Regions from separate parts of the Nesterenkonia flava genome, predicted to be linked through region 1. Evidence: predicted binding sites of a transcription regulator. Region 1 holds the regulator's gene; each other region holds the start of a gene.
The links. Region 1 encodes LexA, which represses DNA repair genes until DNA is damaged. Its sites were predicted from a motif close to TCGAACANNTGTTCGA; they were not measured.

Region 1 (4,047 bases):
AGCATCTGCAGTGCGGACGGAGTGCCCGGCTGGCGGAACTCGCCATAGGCCTCGTCGACGATCACCATGGTCTGACTTTCACGGGCAGCCTCATAGGCCGCTTCGACGACGTCGAGCCCCAACGCGGTTCCCGTGGGATTGTTGGGCGAACACAGGATCACCACATGCGGGCGGTGCTGGCGGATCTGGTCCGCCACATCCTGGGGGTCCTGGGTGAAGTCAGGGCTGCGTGTGCCGGCGATGTACTCGCTGTAGATCCCGCGTGCATAGAGCGGATACATGGAGTATGTCGGAGGGAAGGACATGACGGTGCGCCCGGGGCCGGCGAAGGCCTGCAGAATGTGCTGCATGACTTCGTTGGAGCCATTCCCGGCCCATATGTGATCAGCGGTCAGGTCCGCGCTCGCCCCGTCGGAAACAAGATCACGGTTCAGGTACTCAGCCAGTTTCTGACGCAGGAGAGTGAATTCTCGATCGGGGTACCGGTTCAGGGTTGCCGAGGCACGCCTGACCTCCTTGGTGATCGCGTCCACCACGTCTTCGGGGACGTCATACGTGGTCTCGTTGACGTTGAGCATCGCCTTAACGTTCAGCTGCGGTGCTCCATAGGGATGCTGGCCTCGAAGCTCGTCCCGCAGCGGCAACGCTGCCAGTCGCTTGGCTGCGTCTTCTTCTGCCGTCGTCGTGTCGGTGCTGGCGGAATCCTGATCTGTCACTCAGCCAGTCTACGCGGCACTCAACAGCGCTCGGCTGGTCTTGGCTGAGGTGCTCAGAGCGTGAGACATCAGTCAACAGGAACGTGGATGACCTGTCCCGGCTGGAGGGTGGATGAGTCGAGGTCATTGAGTTCGGCGATGTGAGTCATCAGGGTCTGGATGTCCTCCTGGGACTCTGCCGAGGCGGCGATGGACCACAGCGTGTCACCAGGCACAACGGTCACCTGCTGGGCCTCGACACCCCCAACAGGATCGGCGGAGGCTTCGACCTGGTTCACCATGGCGGTCGCAAGAAACATGGCACCGGCCAGCAGGGTCAGGACTGCGAGGACGGTGGGCACGCCGAGCAGAAGAAGGCGGCCCCGGCGGGTGAGCGCGATGGTGTTCATGGTGTTTCCTCCAAGCATTCGAACTCTTGTTCTATTTTTAGCACACATGTTCGAATCACTTCAACGACACTCGTACATATCTATGGAAGACGTCTACGATTTCGAGTAGCCTGAGCTCAGTGTTCGAAGTGAGCTTCGATGTTGCTCCACCAGTTAATCGAGAGGGTCTGACATGGCATCTGACACGGCAGCACGTGGAGAGAAGGCAGCGCCCGCCCAGACGGCCCCACCGCTGACGGACAGACAGCGGCAGATCGTGGACATCATTCAGAAGTCCCTTTCCGAGCGCAGCTATCCGCCCTCCATGCGCGAGATCGGTGACGCCTGCGGCTTGGCTTCGCTGTCTTCCGTCACGCACCAGCTGGCGCGCCTTCAGCAGCTGGGATACCTCAGCCGCGTTCCCGGCAAGCCCCGAGCCATGGAGGTCATCAGGGACTCCAGCGGCCGACTCCTCGCTCCTCAGCCCGAAGAAGTCTCCACTCCTCAGCCCTCGCCGGTAGAGGAGTCCCCGGTGGTGGACTTGCAGGCCTACCGGGCCGATGCCGATTCCCGCGTCGCCGAGATTCCGGTGGTGGGCCGCATCGCCGCCGGCGGCCCGATCCTTGCCGAGCAGAACGTGGAAGATGTCATGGCCCTGCCGCGGCAGCTCACCGGTGAAGGTGAGCTGTTCATGCTTCAGGTGCGCGGTGATTCCATGATCGAAGCTGGAATCTTCGAAGACGACTGGGTGGTAGTGCGCCGCCAGATGGACGCCGACAACGGGGACATCGTGGCAGCGCTTCTCGACGAGGAGGCCACCGTCAAGACCCTCAAGCGTCGGGACGGCCACCAGTGGCTGCTCCCCCAGAACCGTATGTACGAGCCGATTCTTGGCGATGACGCCACCATCATGGGCAAGGTCGTCACCGTTCTGCGGTCACTGAGTTAGTTCCGCGGGCGGGGAAACCCCGCCATGCTCTCGGCAAGCTCACGCTCGCCATCACGCCTGAAGAGTAAGTTCCGCGGGCGGGGAAACCCCGCCATGCTCTCGGCAAGCTCAGACCTGAGCCAGACGGGCGAGAGCGCCCCGGGCGACATCGCCCTTGGTGGTCGCCCAGAAGTCGGGCATCGACTTCTTCAAGAAGCTTCCGTAGCGCGCCGTGGCCAGGCGCGAGTCCAGGACCGCGAGAACACCACGGTCCTCGGCGGTGCGGATGAGACGGCCGGCCCCCTGTGCCAGACGAACGGCTGCATGCGCCGCCGAGACCTGCATGAAGCCGTTGCCGCCCGAGCGCGCAATCTCCTGGCTACGGGCGTTCGTCAGCGGATCATCAGGACGCGGGAACGGGATCCGGTCGATCGTGACCAAACGGCAGGACTGTCCCGGCACATCCACACCCTGCCAGAGGCTCATGGTGCCGAAGAGGCACGTCTCCTCGTCCTCAGCAAACTCACGGATGAGCGCGGACATGGTCGCATCCCCCTGGCACAGGATCGGCACCTCCACACGATCCCGAAGTGCCTCGGCGGCGGCTTCAGCGGCCCGGCGTGAGGAGAACAGCGACAGAGTGGCTCCTCCGGAGGCCTCGATCAGGCCGGCAAGCTCGTCGAACTGCGCCTGCTGGTTCTTCAAGGAGGGCGGAGGCAGATGCGCAGCCACGTACAGCATGCCCTGCGACGGGTAGTTGAACGGGCTGCCGACGTCGGCGGCATCCCACGCAGGGGCCTTCTCCCCCAGCAGGCCCAGCGAACCAGCCACCGGGTCAAAACTGTCCCCCACCGTCAGGGTGGCGGACGTCAGCACCACGGTCCTGTCGCCGAAGAGACCCTCACGGAGTCTTCCGGCCACGCTCGTGGGCGCCACATAGATGAGCGGCGGCTCGCTCGGATCTGCTTCACGGTATCCCTGCCCCGGAGTGAACGTACCCGGTCGGCTCAGCCAGATCACGTCAGGGGTCTGCGGGGACTCCACCATGCGGTTGGTTACGTCTAACACTGCCTGCAGGCGGGAGCGGGCAGTCGTTCGGCCGGGGTCTGATTCACCGTCCCCGGAAGGCTTGGAATCCGACAGTGCGGTGCGCGCGGCATCGCGAGCCATCTCCACGGCACTCGTCTGTTGAGCGTTCATGCCCCGCGGAAGCAGTCCCGACTCGACGCCGGCGAATGCGGCCTCCACGGCATTGGCAGCCGTCTGCAGCCGCTCCGTATTGATAGCGGTGTGCCGGTGCGCCGAAGCAGCGGCGGCACGGATCATCTGCGCCGAAAGCTGGGCGGTGACCGCAGAGGTCACCCGCTCAGCGAGTTCGTGGGCCTCATCGATGATGACGGCGTCGTGCTCGGGAAGCACGTCCAGCCCTTCGAAGGCGTCAATGGCGAGCATGGCGTGGTTAGTGACCACCACGTCAGCGTCCCCCGCCTGCTGGCGGGCAAGCTCCGAGAAACACTCCTCAGCCATGGGGCACTTCCGCGCGCCCAGGCAGTCCACAGCGTTGACCGAGACCTGGCGCCAGGCCTGGTCGGTCACGCCCTCGGGCAGATCATCCCGGTCGCCCGTCTCCGTCTCGTCGGCCCATTCGCGCAGCATGACCACTTCCTTGCCCAACCGCGAGGTCGGCTCGAAGGTGGTGACTCCGCCGCTGGGCTCCACCGCGGCCGCGAAGAGCACTTCCTGGTCGTGATCATCCTCCGGGAAGCCGCCGGCCAACTTCTGCTTGCACAGGTAGTTGGCCCGGCCCTTCACGAGGGCCACCTCGACGGGACGCTCCAGCTCCGGTTCCAGGGACTCCAGGAGGCGGGGAAGGTCCCGTCCCATGATCTGGGCCTGCAGGGCCAAGGTGGCGGTCGAGACGACGACGGGCCGGTCAGCCTGCACGGCGTGAGCGACCGCCGGCACCAGGTACGCCATGGACTTACCGGTACCGGTCCCCGCCTGGACGAGCAGATGCTTGCGCAGACTCAGCGCC
Region 2 (4,047 bases), on a different contig from region 1:
TCCGGCTTGGAGGCCAGCACCTGCCGGAAGTCCCGAGCGTTGAAGCGCCAGATGCTCTCAGCGATCTGGTCGATCCGCTCTTCGCTGAGGCCCAGAGCCAGCCCCGCATCGCGAGCGGCTCCCCGGGCGCGGTACCGGTTCTGCATGGACAGCAGCGTCACCCGATGATGACCGTAGCGCTCAAAAATGGCCTCGTAGACCTCATGGCGGCGCGCTGACTCGATGTCCACATCAATGTCGGGGAGCGTGGTGCGCACCTCGCCGAGGAAACGCTCAAACAGCAGATCGTGCTCGATCGGATCCACGGTGGAGACCCGCAGCAGATAGTTCACCAGGCTGCCGGCGCCCGAACCGCGGGCCTGCACCCGGATATCCATATCCCGGATCAGGTCCACCACATCGGCCACGGTGAGGAAGTAGCTGCTGAAGCCGAACTGTGTGATGGTGGCCAGCTCCTTCTCCAGGCGTTCCTGAAGAGTCCGCAGGCTCTCTCCGGTGGCCTGCGGATAACGGTGCGGCAAGGCTGCCTCGCACCGCTGCCGCAGCACCAGGGCCGGATCCTCGGTAATCCCCAGCACCTCCAGCTCCGGGACCTTGGGCTGTTTCCAGCCCAGATCGCTCGGAGGATCCAGGCGGCAGCGCTCGGTGATCCTCTGCGTCTCCTCCAGCAGCGCATAGGCCGCCTCCCGAGGCAGCCCAGCAGCATCAGCAACCTGGTGTGCCAGGGCATGCATCTGGGCCGCGGGTTTGAACCAGGCCTGTCCGTTGGGCTGCGGGGTGAAGCTGCCCAGGGGCAGCAGGTGCGCTGCCGCATCGAGCACATCTCCGGTCACCGCCTCATCCGGAACCCGGTAGCGCACCGCATTGGTGAGCACCGCCGGAGTCCCCGTGGCCTGGGCCAGCTGAAGCATCTGCGCGGCGTGCTTCAGGCTGGCGCTGAGGCCTGGCCGGGTGTGATGACAGACCACTTCGACGACGACGCCCCCGGGAAGCTGCTGCTTCCAGTCCTGAAGCAGATGCTGCGCCCGGTCCTTCTGGCCAGCCAGTACTGCCTGACCCACATCGGAGCCCGGGCCCAGCATGAGGGTGGCGGTGGGGGAGCCGTCGTCGTTCTGGAGGAAGATCCCCGGACGGCTGCGGCTGATCCAGGCCGGACGGTGCGCCGAGCCGTGGGGCACCCGCCGAGCCCCGCGTTTAGGGGCGTGGGCGGAGGAGACCAGGCGCACCAGGGAGGCCCATCCCGCCCCCTGATTGTGACCATGGGCCAGCACCGTGATCTCTGAGAGGGTCTCCGAAACAGAGCCGGTGCCCTCTTTGACCTGCAGGTTGACCCCCACCACGGGGTCCAGCCCGTGCGCGAGACAGGATCGCACATGGCGGACAGCCCCGTAGAGGCCGTCCCGGTCCGTGATCGCCGCCGCCGCGGCACCAGCCCGCTGAGCAGTCTCTACCAGAGCCTCAGGTCGGCTGGTGCCGTGGTGCGCGGAGAATGCGCTGGCCACATTCAGATGGGTAAAAGAAGGCACTGGCTCCCGCCTTGGTTGTTGCATGGTGTTAGTCGTAGATGCCCGTCACCGGCCAGGAGGGGCCGGCGGCCACCGCAAGGTCGAAGATGAGAATCTGTCCGTCGTCCTCGGCGGTGGCCTGGACCTGCCACATTCGCTGCTCCAGAGCCTCCGCTGATCGTCCAGCGGGGACGCGGGTGGAGGTGTGCCACCACGGACGCCGGTCGATCCAGGGGATCGGCCTCGCAGAGACCCGAAACCGTCGCCCGCTCCACACCAGGCGCTCAGGTGCACCCGAGGAGGCGGTCCACACCGTGGCCGAATCATGCTGGACCGCCGCTTCAGCAGTCATGGGCAGCTCCCTCCACTATTCGAACATAGATTCGATTATCGAGTGTAGAAGCACCATAGGACAAGACCTCATCCTGGAGCCAACCGCCCTCATCAGCGGCCCTGCTTCCCCAGTTCTGAGCCCGAAGCGGGGTGGAGGTAGCATCATCGGATGGTCAAGGTTCTGGTGATCCAGCACGAGGACGGCGTCGGCATCGACAGATTCGGCGACTGGCTCAGAGAAGCTGGCGCCCAGCTGCACATTCTGCGTCCTGATCGAGGGGATGAGGTGCCGCAGAGTCTGACGGGCTACGACGCTCTGGTGGTCCTGGGCGGGACTGCCGGGCCGGAGGATGATGAGCGATGGAGTTGGCTTCCGGCGGTCCGGTCTCTGCAGCGCCAGGCTGCGCAGCGCAGCGAGCCGGCCTTCAACATCTGCCTGGGAGCGCAGCTGGCCGCGGTCGCCCATGAGGTGGAGGTTTTCCGCCGGGCCAAGCCCCAGATCGGCGTGATGGAGCTGCACCGTCGTCCCGAGGCCGCAGAGGATCCGGTCTTCTCCGTGCTGCCGGAGCGCCCCCGAGCAGTGATGTGGCACCAGGAGCAGATCGCCCAGGTTCCCGAGGGTGCGGTGCATCTGGTGGACGGCACCGATGCCCCGGTGCAGGCCTTCCGGGTGGGTGACTCCTCCTGGTCGGTCCAATTCCATCCGGAAGTCAATGCTGAGACCCTGCGCGGCTGGGCGCGGGACACCGCCCACCTGGTGGAGCGGGCGGGTCTGAGGCCTGACCGGGTGCTGGAGGAGTTCGACGCCCAGGCCGCCGAGATCGAAGAGACCTTCAAGCCGCTGGCCGCAGCCTTCGTGGACTACGCCCGCCGCAGCTGATCGGCCCGTCTGAGGCAGGGCTTCTCAGGCGATGGTGTGCCGCGGGGTGGTAGCTCACTGCGGGGCAGTGGTACGACCCCGGAACGTGCGCCGGTACTCGCTGGGGGCGACCCCCAGCGTCTTCTGGAAGCTGCTGCGGAAATTGCTGGGACTGGGGAAGCCGGTCTGCCGAGCGATGCGCTCGATCCCGTAGTCGGTGGTCTCCAGCAGCTCCTGGGCATGACGGATCCGCACCCCGGCCAGCCAGGACATCGGTGACTGGCCCGTCTCCGCGTGGAAGCGCCGGTTCAGTGTGCGCACACTCATATGCGCGGCCGCGGCCAGATCCTCCAGGGTGAGGTGCCGGTGGGCATTCTCCTCGATCCAGCCCAGCACCGGCTCCAGGGCGGAGGTGGCCAATGTTGAGGCCGTCAGGTCGGGATGGTTGCGCAGGATGAACTGGGCCTGCCCGCCGCTGCGGTGCAGCGGTGCCACCGCAAGACGCGAGGCATCGGCGGCCACGGCGGCCCCGTGGTCCTGCTGGATCATGTGCAGACACAGGTCCAGGCCGGCCGCCGCGCCTGCTGAGGTGAGGATCTGGCCGGTGTCCACGTAGAGGACCTCCGGGTCGACGTCGACGGCGGGGAACATCCGGGCCAGGGCGTGGGCGGCCCGCCAGTGCGTGGTGGCGCGGCGCCCATCCAGTAGTCCGGCCCTCGCGGGTAGCTGCGGTGTTCGGGCGTGCGGAGGCCCAGTGGCAAGATTCAGGCGAGACATGGCCATCGGGACACTGGTGGAGACTTCTACGCGACGTAGAAGATGAGGGTATGAGCAATTTTCTTCTCTCCATCCATGTGCTCGGCGCCATCCTGGCCATCGGGCCGGTGGCCGTGGCTGCGAGCATGTTTCCGCCGGCAGCCCGCCGGGCGCTCGCCGACCCCGCCGACGCCCGCGCGGGGGCCACCGTGCGTATCCTGCACCGCATTACCCGCGTCTACGCGGTCATCGGAATCCTGGTGCCGGTCTTCGGCGTGGCTACCGCCGTCTCCATGGGCATCCTCACCCAGCCGTGGCTGTTGGTGTCCATGACCCTGACCGCGCTGGCCGCAGCCGTCCTCATCACCCAGGTCATCCCCGCACAGAAACAGGTGGTGGAGGGGCTGGAGCAGAACACCCGGCACGACGACGGCGACGTGGAAGGCGCGGCCTCTAAAGGCGCTGCCAGTGCGACAGGCGCCACCACCATGACCCGGGCCCTGCCCGATGTCTCCCTCGCACGACGTCTGGGGATGACCACAGGGGTGTTCAACCTGCTGTGGGCTGTGGTGGTCGTCATGATGATCTACCGGC
Region 3 (4,047 bases), on a different contig from region 1:
AGGTGCTGCTCAATCCCCTCGATCCGACGATGCCGGCCCGGCACCTGACGGGCGTTGTTGAGCTTGTTCGCCAGCGACTTGTAGAGGATCTCGTTGATGAGCGTGGACTTGCCTGAGCCGGAGACGCCGGTGACGGCGAGGAAAACGCCCAGTGGGAGGTCGACGGTCACGTCCTGAAGGTTGTTCTCGCTGGCCTCCACGATGCGCAGCATACGTTCGGTGTCGACGGGCCGGCGTTCCTGAGGCACATGGATCGCGCGGCGTCCGGAGAGGTAGTCGCCCGTAATGGAGTTCTCGTTGGCGCGCAGCCCCTCCACCGATCCGGAATGGACGATGTCACCGCCACGCTCCCCCGCGCCGGGGCCGATGTCTACGATCCAGTCGGCCTCTGCGATGGTGTCTTCATCGTGTTCGACCACAATGAGGGTGTTGCCGAGGTCGCGCAGCCGGGTCAGGGTCTGGATGAGGCGTGTGTTGTCGCGCTGGTGCAGCCCGATGGAAGGTTCGTCGAGGACGTAGAGCACTCCCACCAGGCCGGAGCCGATCTGTGTGGCCAAGCGGATGCGCTGAGCCTCGCCGCCGGAGAGCGTGCCGGCGGCACGCTCCAGAGTGAGGTAGTTCAGGCCCACGTCCAGCAGGAAGTTCAGGCGCGCAAGGATCTCCTTGAGCACCTGCTCGGCGATCTTCGCGTCGCGGGCGGAGAGTTCGAGCTTGTCGAAGAATGCCGCGCACTCGTCCAGGGGCAACCGGGCCACCTCAGCAATGGAACGTTCGGCCACCAGCACGGAGAGGCTGGCGGGGTTCAGCCGCTGACCGTCACAGGCGGGGCAGGGAATCTCCCGCATGTACTGCTCGTAGCGGTCGCGCGCATTGTCTGACTCCACCTCTTCGTGCTTGCGCGCGATATAGGAGAGCACACCCTCGAAACCGGTGGTGTAGCGCCGTTCGCGGCCCCACCGGTTTCGGTACTGCACCTTGACCTTGTAGTTCTTCCCGTGGAGCAGGGCCTTTTTCGCCTTCTTCGGCAGGTCCTTCCAGGGGGTGCGCATATCGAAGCCCAGTTCGTCAGTGAGCCCCTCGATCAGACGCGCCCAGTAGTCCTTGGTGGTAGCTCCGGTGGACCACGGGGCAATGGCCCCGTCCTCCAGGCTGAGGGTGTCATCGGGAATCACCAGAGACTCGTCAACCTCCAGCCGCGAGCCGATGCCGGAGCAGACGTCACAGGCGCCGAAGGGCGAGTTGAAGGAGAAGGAGCGCGGCTCGATTTCGTCAATCGGCAGCGGGTGCTCGTTCGGGCAGGCGAGGTTCTCGCTGAAGCTGCGGTACTTGGGCCCGGTGAGCCCCTCGGGAACACGAGAAGAGTCGGTGGGTTCGCCATCGTCGTCGAGGTCCACCAGATCGATGACCACACGACCGTCGGCCTGCTTCAGCGCCGTCTCGATGGAGTCGGTGAGGCGCTGCTGCATGCCCTCACGGATCACCAGACGGTCGATGACGACGTCGACCGTGTGCTTGTACTGCTTCTCCAGGGTGGGCGGATCGTTGAGCTGGATCATCTCCCCGTCCACCACGGCGCGGGCGAAGCCGGCACCGGCCAGTTCGCGGAAGAGATCCTTGAACTCGCCCTTGCGCCCGCGCACCACGGGCGCGAGCACCTGGAACCGGGTCTTGTCGGGAAAGCTGAGGATCTGATCCACGATCTGCTGCGGGGTCTGGCGCTCAATCCGCTCCCCGCACTCGGGGCAGTGGGGCACACCAATGCGCGCCCACAGCAGGCGCAGGTAGTCGTGGATCTCGGTGACGGTGCCCACTGTGGAGCGCGGGTTCCGCGAGGTGGACTTCTGATCGATCGAGACTGCCGGGGAGAGACCCTCGATGAAGTCGATGTCCGGCTTGTCCACGCGTCCCAGGAACTGACGGGCGTAGGCGGAGAGGGACTCCACGTAGCGCCGCTGGCCCTCAGCAAAGATGGTGTCGAACGCCAGGGAGGACTTACCGGAGCCGGAGAGTCCGGTGAAGACGATGAACGCGTTGCGCGGAAGCTCCACTGCCACGTTCTTCAGGTTGTGCTCCCGTGCTCCCTGGACCACGATCCTGTCCGCCTCGGCACTGCCCACCACCCCGTTGGAGGCAGCCTCGCGCGCGCTGGCGGCGTAGTAGTCGTCTACAGATTCGATCACAGCGGATGCAGTCTCAGACACGCGCACCAGTGTACGACCGCTACACGCTTCGAACAAAGTTTCGAAGCTCGTCACGGTCTCGTGGGGGTGCAGGCCCTACCCATAGACTGGGGCGCATGGCCGCCGAAAGTTCACTGATCCACGATCTGCCCGCTCTCACCGTCCGCCGCATCGCGGTGAGCGAGATGAGCAACAACGTCTATCTGCTCACCGCTAAGAAGTCCGGAGTTCAGGTGCTCATTGACGCGGCCGACGACGCCGAGGCGATCCGGGCCATGATTGCCGACGCCACCGAGGACACCCCCTGCGCGCCAGGGCTGCGCGCCGTCCTGACCACCCACCAGCACTGGGACCACATCCGGGCCCTGCCGGACTTCGCGGGCCTCGGTGGCGTGGAGCTGGCAGCAGGAGCCGACGACGCCGGTGCCATCGAGACCGAGAAGAACCTCACCATCGGCCGCCGCCTCCACCACGGCGAGACCGTGCAGTATGACGGCGTCGCGCTCGATGTCATTCATCTGCGCGGCCACACCCCCGGGTCTGTCGCCTTCGTCTACCCGGTGGAGGACGGCCCCACCCATATCTTCACCGGCGACTCCCTCTTCCCGGGCGGGGTGGGCAAAACCTGGAGCAGCGAGGACTTCACCTCCCTGCTCAACGACGTGGAGTCCCGCATCTTCGACGTCTACGACGACGACACCATCATCCATCCGGGCCACGGTGACCCCACCACCCTGGGGGCAGAACGGCCCCGCTTAAGCGAATGGCGGGAACGCGGCTGGTGACCACGCCCGTGACTCCCCCAGCCCGCCCGAAGCTCACCGTCCCCACCACCGACGCCGGCACCCCCACCGGCGAGGATCTCTACGACGCCTTCACGTCCTGGGCAGAGTCCCAGGGACTGCAGCTCTACCCCGCCCAGCAGGACGCCATCCTTGAGCTGGCAGCCGAGAACCACGTCATCATGGCCACCCCCACGGGTTCAGGGAAGTCGATGGTGGCCCTGGCTGCCCACTTCTTCGGTCTGGCCCGGGGACAGCGCAGTATCTACACCGCGCCCATCAAGGCGCTGGTCTCGGAGAAGTTCTTCTCCCTCGTGGAGGTCTTCGGCGCGGAGAACGTCGGAATGGTCACCGGTGACTCGGCCGTTAACGCCGAGGCGCCCATCATCTGCTGCACCGCAGAGATCCTCGCCAACGAGGCGCTGCGTGACGGCACGGAAGCCAACGTGGGGCCGGTCATCATGGACGAGTTCCACTTCTACGCCGATCCTCATCGCGGGTGGGCCTGGCAGGTGCCCCTCATCGAGCTGCGAGCCGAGCCCGGGCGGCGCAGCGCCGCGCAGTTCGTACTCATGTCTGCGACGCTGGGCGACACCACCCGCTTTGAGCGATCCATTGCCGAGCGCACCGGACGCGACGTCGTCACCATCACCTCTGCCGTGCGGCCCGTGCCGCTGAGCTTCGAGTACTCCACCACTCCCCTGACCGAGAAGCTGGAGGAGCTTGCCGCGGCCCAGCTGGCTCCGGTCTACGTGGTGCACTTCTCCCAGCGCGAGGCCGCCGAGAGCGCCACGGGCCTGATGTCGCTGAATCTGCTCTCCAAAGCCGAACGTGAGCGTCTGGGTGAACGCCTGGCCACCTTCCGCTTCTCCAAGGGCTACGGCAAGACCCTGTCACGCCTGCTGAAGGCCGGCGTCGGCGTCCATCATGCGGGCATGCTGCCCAAGTACCGGCGCCTGGTGGAGCAGCTTTCCCAGGAGGGCCTGCTGAAGGTCATCTCCGGCACCGACACCCTGGGAGTGGGCATCAACGTGCCCATTCGCACGGTGCTCATGACCGGGCTGACCAAGTACGACGGCGAGCGC

Region 2: a site for LexA is predicted at 1,877-1,892, ahead of RH857_RS06230 (DUF6504 family protein). Genes of this name have one in related genera too.
Region 3: a site for LexA is predicted at 2,230-2,245, ahead of uvrA (excinuclease ABC subunit UvrA). Genes of this name have one in related genera too.

Annotation. Positions count from the first base shown of each region.
Region 1 covers NZ_JAVKGT010000011.1:34,543-38,589, reverse strand. Annotated here, with positions in the region: gene RH857_RS05710 (histidinol-phosphate transaminase) at 1-716, opposite strand, end outside; gene RH857_RS05705 (LysM peptidoglycan-binding domain-containing protein) at 785-1,105, opposite strand; gene lexA (transcriptional repressor LexA) at 1,278-2,033, shown strand; gene RH857_RS05695 (ATP-dependent DNA helicase) at 2,142-4,047, opposite strand, start outside.
Region 2 covers NZ_JAVKGT010000012.1:67,796-71,842, forward strand. Annotated here, with positions in the region: gene RH857_RS06225 (DNA polymerase III subunit alpha) at 1-1,550, opposite strand, end outside; gene RH857_RS06230 (DUF6504 family protein) at 1,555-1,857, opposite strand; gene RH857_RS06235 (type 1 glutamine amidotransferase) at 2,008-2,718, shown strand; gene RH857_RS06240 (GlxA family transcriptional regulator) at 2,773-3,474, opposite strand; gene RH857_RS06245 (DUF2269 family protein) at 3,525-4,047, shown strand, end outside.
Region 3 covers NZ_JAVKGT010000031.1:12,620-16,666, forward strand. Annotated here, with positions in the region: gene uvrA (excinuclease ABC subunit UvrA) at 1-2,120, opposite strand, end outside; gene RH857_RS10970 (MBL fold metallo-hydrolase) at 2,297-2,965, shown strand; gene RH857_RS10975 (DEAD/DEAH box helicase) at 2,944-4,047, shown strand, end outside.